DNA from 2 places in the Kosakonia sp. MUSA4 genome. Region 1 is predicted to be linked to the other one. Evidence: predicted binding sites of a transcription regulator. Region 1 holds the regulator's gene; the other holds the start of a gene.

Region 1 (3,142 bases):
GTGGGTGCAATATCCGCATATTGTCGGCTGGGAAACCATTCCCGCATGGCCTCATCCGGCACTGTTTGTCTGCGGCGGCAACTCCCCTTACGTTACGGAGCAGTACCGGAGCGCTTTGCTTGAACAGTTCCCGCAGGCGCGCGCGCATGTGATTGCTGGTGCCGGTCACTGGGTGCATGCGGAAAAACCTGAAGCGGTGATGCGGGCAATTAATCGTTATCTCGCTGAAAAGTCAAACTGATTAAAAAGGCGGCGACCAGTCGCCAGAACGCGTCCGCCCGTTGGCGCGCCCGTTATGCTGATGTATGATGGCGCGCTATTCAGCCCGGGCGGCAGCCCGATTGCTTGTCTTTCCCGTAGTATGCTTAAACATGGCTAAAGAACAAACGGACCGTACAACCCTGGATCTGTTCGCGAATGAGCGTCGCCCGGGACGGCCGAAGACGAATCCGCTCTCGCGTGATGAACAGTTACGCATCAACAAACGCAATCAATTAAAACGCGATAAAGTTCGTGGGCTTAAACGCGTCGAGCTAAAACTGAACGTGGAAGCCGTTGATGCGTTAAACGAACTTGCCGATGCGCGTGACATGAGCCGCAGCGAACTTATCGAAGAGATGCTGCTGGCACAGCTGAGCGCATTGCGCGGAAAGTAATTACTCCGAATCACCTCTCTTATTTTCACGTTTTCATGTGTCATACAGTGCACTCCGCGGCGATAGCTGTTTTCGCGCGCTTCTCTGTTCTGCTATGATTGCCCTTATCTGTGGGCAAAGCGCCACCATCATATTCATTAGGTTTCAAGAGGTTATTTTACTCATGGCAATTACAGGTATTTTCTTCGGCAGCGACACCGGCAACACCGAAAATATTGCGAAAATGATTCAGAGTCAGCTTGGTAAGGACGTTGCCGACGTACATGACATTGCCAAGAGCAGCAAAGAAGATATCGAAGGATATGACATTCTGCTGCTCGGCATTCCGACCTGGTATTATGGCGAAGCGCAGTGCGACTGGGATGATTTCTTCCCGACGCTGGAAGACATTGATTTTAATGGTAAGTTAGTTGCGCTGTTTGGCTGCGGCGATCAGGAAGACTATGCAGAATATTTCTGTGATGCGCTGGGTACGATCCGCGATATTATTGAGCCGCGCGGCGCGACTATCGTGGGCCATTGGCCGACTGCAGGCTACCATTTCGAAGCCTCTAAAGGGCTGGTGGATGATGGCCATTTCGTTGGTCTGGCGATTGACGAAGATCGTCAGCCAGAAATGACCGCAGAACGTGTACAAAAATGGGTTAAGCAAGTTCGCGAAGAGTTACATCTTGATGACATCATCAACGCCTGATTTTACGGCGTAATCTGTGGGTTACGTGGTATTAATAGGTAAAAGCAATGGAAATAATTGCTACAAATTTTTAACTTTTTTCTCCATCGCTGTACAATAAGCCCTGCTAAAGTGGTGTTATGAAGCACAGGAGTTGCTGGTGACACCACGTTTTAAAAGCTTACTTTACTTGAGGACTTGCAGTTTTCATTTAGCCATGGCAGTTCTATAATGAGACGCATTATCCCAGGTGCATTCCTTCTAACTTCCATTGAGGAAGTGAATCGTATAGCAACAGGACAGATTCCGCATGACTGACAACAATACCGCATTAAAGAAGGCTGGCCTGAAAGTCACGCTTCCTCGGTTAAAAATCCTGGAAGTGCTTCAGGAACCGGATAACCATCATGTCAGTGCGGAAGATTTATATAAACGACTGATCGACATGGGCGAAGAGATCGGGCTGGCGACAGTATATCGTGTACTGAACCAGTTTGATGACGCCGGCATTGTGACCCGTCATAACTTCGAAGGCGGGAAATCCGTTTTTGAACTGACTCAGCAGCATCACCACGATCACCTGATTTGCCTCGACTGCGGCAAAGTGATCGAATTCAGTGATGATTCCATCGAAGCGCGTCAGCGTGAAATCGCCGCCAAACACGGCATTCGCCTGACGAACCACAGTCTTTACCTGTACGGCCACTGCGCCGAGGGTGACTGCCGCGAAGATGAACACGCGCACGATGCGAAATAATCCCTTTTCATACTCAAGCCAGCCTTCAGGTTGGCTTTTTTTTTGCCCTTCAAAAACAAAAATGCCCGGCAGGTTTGCGCTGCCGGGCAGGTTACTTCAGCAATAATTACGCTTTCACGCTATCCACACGGCTGAAACGTTTGCCGTCCGGGCTGGCGGTGCGGATCTGCACTTCCCCGCTCACCTGCGGACGCGCTTTATCATCGTAGCGCAGCCAGTTTTTACCGCCGTCCGTAGAATATTCCACGACCATTCCCGGGAAGCTGGTATTGGCTTCCAGCTTGCCGCCGACCACGCGCGCGCCCGGTACAGGCAGGCGGTAGTTAATGCCTGCTTTGTCCAGTTTTGCCAGTTCACGATGGCCTAACAGATTTGCAAAGCGGGTCCAGTCTTTATCCAGCGCTTTTACATCGACCAGATGAGTTTCACCGCCTTTGTACTCGCGACCGGCCTGATAATCCTGTTCCCAACCGGCGCGGTGCCAGGCACGCTCTGCGACCGCAATCATGCGTGGATAAATCATGTACTCCATCTGGTTGTCGGTACGTACCACTTCACTCCACAACTGAGCAGAAAGACCATAGGCTCCAGGCCATAGTTTGTCCGATTTCGCGTTGAATGGATTGCCGTCGCGATCCAGTGAGGTTTCAGCATTTTGCGGCATGTTGTCCGGCGCAAAGCTGAAGATCTTGCGCTCATCGCTAAAGCGCGTGCCCCAGTAGTAGCCGCTTTCCGCCGGATGGACTTCGTTCGGGAAGTCGAGGTAAACATAGTCCGGGTTCGAGACAATGACGCGGAACCCTTTGTTTGCCCAGTCATTTACCGAATCGAAACCGCCCCAGTAGAGCGTATCCCAGAAGTTAACATTGACGTGATCGGTGGCAAACTCGGCGGCATTTTTAGCATCTTTCAGGCCATCCTGCCACGCCTGCATGGTGCCGATACCGTGCGCTTTCACCAGCTTGCTGACCTCAATACCAAAGTAGCTGGAAAGATGCTCAACATCTGCAACCTTACCCTCTTTGACCATAGACTGGCAGACCTGAGATTTAGCCC
Region 2 (3,142 bases), 480 kb from region 1:
GCGGCGCGCTGGCGTTCTTTACGCGCCAGCCGCATCTCGATCCCACCTGGCGATTGCTGATCACCACGGGCCTGTGCGGCGGCATGACAACGTTTTCAACCTTCTCGCTGGAAATTTTCGCGCAGTTGCAAACGGGAAATTATCTGTGGGCAATGACCTCCGTGCTGGTACACGTGCTGGGATCGTTGCTGATGACGGCGCTGGGTTTTACGCTGGTTAACGCCCTGTATTGAGCCTGTGCGCAGGGGGAGATAAATATCTTCCCCGCTCTTTAACCGTAAAAATGCCAGGACTATTAGCAACCTTTTTATTTTAATCTTGCGAAGATGTTTTTTCTGAATTTTTAAATGGCACCATGAGTGAGTATTGACTAATGACACTAAATAAGCAGAATTAGGAACATTGACGCAACGGACACACACCATATAGCCCGTAATAATTATTAAGAACAAGCGCTTTGGCAATATCAGTTGTTGGAAAAATCTGATAGCGGGAAATATTATATTTGTGTTTTTTTTGTTTTATTTTGCTTGCTGGGAAACGGTAAGCCAAAATGGTTCGCAAACCAGGTTTTTCGCCATTTACATGTGAGTCTGGAGTGGTTGATGGGCAAAGAACAAGAGAGTTACGGAATGCACGATTTTTTCAGAGGTGACACTTCAGGCCATGAAATGATTGAGCGCTATACGTATGTAAAAATTATTAATTTTGATGCGGCTGATACGATTAGTTTTGAGTTTTCCCCATATCAAAAATATTTTATTTCAATTATGGCGAATCGCAAACCACCTGCCGAAATTAGCAATCAATAACGTCCATTACTGAATGTGAAAATAAATTTATTGGCAGCGCAGCGAACGCGCAATGTACTGCCCATCATATTGGACGAAAAATCCGAAAAAGAACCTTCAGACCCAGGAAATCCGCTCTGTGTCTGAAGGCATGCAAATGCATCTTCGTTACTAACAATGAGCGTGCTAACAAATTGTAAAACTATGATCAGAGTACCCCTATAAAACAGGGAGTTGTAATGAAAATAAAAGATCTTTGTGAATGAATATTTTCATCATTAGTGCATTGAAGTTATTGATAATCTGATCATATTTCATCCATTCCGACGTTTGAAACCCTGGTGTCGCACTTGCAGCCGTCCCTTGCGGGCGGCTTTTTTTTTACCAGCTAAAGATTTTTGTTGGTCGCGATGCGCATCATCAGCTGCTGTCTGCGCAGCTTGACGTCTTCCGTACGCTGGAGCCTAATCGCTTTTTTTCTCTACGTGCCCAAGTGGTTTTTCCGGGAAGCAGTAGTCGCGCACGCGGCGTTTTAACTCTGCCGCATCGGGAAAACCGCCTTCCTGCTTGCGATCCCAGATGACTGTGCCATCGATATCAATCACAAAAATGCCGCCGGTGCCGGGGATCAGGCGCACCGATCCGAGATCGGTACTGAACGTATGCAGCAGTTCTTGCGCCATCCAGCTGGCGCGCAGCATCCAGTTACACTGCGAGCAATAATGTAAAGTAATCGCCGGTTTGTTCATTTTCTCGTCCCTCCAAAAGACGAATCAGACAGCAAAGTGTATGCAAATTGCGGACGCAAAGGTGAGAAGTTTATGAACCTATTGCAAGTGATAATCATTATCATTAATATCTAATCTCATAACATAACGATAACCTGCTTTTTTGTCCTGACGTATTCTCGTTTCGTGGAACGACTGGAAGTAAGACGTGAGCCTGATACTAATAAATTCTAAGGCTTACAAAATATTATGTGCAAATCGCAACTTTCTCCGCGTCGCTTCAGGAAGCGCGTGTTGGTGACTTCATTACTCGCAGCCCTGTATCAGAACACCGCGCTGGCAGCGGATACCGATACCTCGACGACTACCGCAACGAATGCGAAACAGGATACGGCCGAACAGATGGTCGTTACGGCACCTGCGCCGGTGCTGAAAGCAGGAAGTAGCCATTCCGTTAGCGCACAGGATTTACAAAACAAAGGCGCGAACGATTTCGGCTCAATCATGCGTTACGAACCGCTGATCAGCGCGACCGGCGCAAGCGGCGGTTCCGGTAACGGCAAAAGCGGTTTTGACCGTGGCGGTTACACCGGTTACAACATTCGCGGCCTGGAAAGTAACCGCGTGGGAATCGATGTTGATGGCATTCCGCAGCCGGATGCAACCGGCCGTAGCTACGTCAGCCGCGCGGGCCTGAACACCTTCGGCATCGGCCGTGACTATATCGATCCGTACATGTACGGCAATGTGGATATTCAGTCCGGCGCGACGCCCACCGATCAAGCGAACACCTCAATTGGCGGCAATGTCTCCTTCCGCCCGAAATCACCGGACGATTATCTGCGCCCGGGCAAAAACAGCTACTTTGGCTACCAGAGCGATTATGACTCCGCCGACCGCAGCTGGCACAACGGCGTGACCGGCGCAGCAGGGGATGAAACCCTGCGCGGCATCTTTGTTTATAGCCGCCGCGATGGTCAGCAAACCCGCAACAACAGCGGCTCCATCGATGCGTACCCGGCGAACTGGCACTCCGATGCGATGATGGCCTCCGGTATCTGGCAGCCCAACGATGAGCATAAACTGACCGGCACGCTGGATTACTACCACAAAACCAATCACACCCATTACGACTCGTGGGACAACAGCGGCAGCACCATCCTTGGCGACGCGCAGCAAACCAGCCAGACTCGCCGCTGGGGCGTCAGCCTGAAAGATGACTGGACGCCAATGAACGACTGGCTAGACAGCATGTCCAGCAAAGTCTATTACCAGCACACCGAAGCGCATGACCGCACTTACATGCCGGACAGCACCACCGCCACCATGGAAACGGTGTACTCCAATTACGATACCGATACCTGGGGCATACAGAATGCGCTGGCGAAAACCCTTGGCCGCCACGATCTGAGCGCCGGTTTCAACGCCAGCACCACCAAAACCAAGCGTCCGTTTAACCAGTCGCCGGTGCCAAGTCTCTTCAGCGAAATCATGCAGCCGGAAGCGGACAGCAGCAGCTACACGCTGGGCGCATTCGTGCAGGATCAGGTTAACTTCGATGCAGATGGCCACCATTTCGCCATCATTCCTGGCGCGCGTGTCGTTCATCAATCAATGAAGCCG

The links. Region 1 encodes Fur, which represses iron uptake genes when iron is present. Its sites were predicted from a motif close to ATAATAATGAGAACNACTATCAA; they were not measured.
Region 2: the regulator Fur is predicted to act here: its motif matches at 1,628-1,650, upstream of C0557_RS04530 (TonB-dependent receptor domain-containing protein).

What each region holds. Positions count from the first base shown of each region.
Region 1 covers NZ_CP025697.1:1,442,718-1,445,859, reverse strand. Annotated here, with positions in the region: gene ybfF (esterase) at 1-241, shown strand, start outside; gene ybfE (LexA regulated protein) at 372-656, shown strand; gene fldA (flavodoxin FldA) at 820-1,350, shown strand; gene fur (ferric iron uptake transcriptional regulator) at 1,640-2,086, shown strand; gene C0557_RS06870 (beta-N-acetylhexosaminidase) at 2,193-3,142, opposite strand, start outside.
Region 2 covers NZ_CP025697.1:960,632-963,773, forward strand. Annotated here, with positions in the region: gene crcB (fluoride efflux transporter CrcB) at 1-233, shown strand, start outside; gene C0557_RS04520 (hypothetical protein) at 606-812, shown strand; gene C0557_RS04525 (SelT/SelW/SelH family protein) at 1,256-1,540, opposite strand; gene C0557_RS04530 (TonB-dependent receptor domain-containing protein) at 1,769-3,142, shown strand, end outside.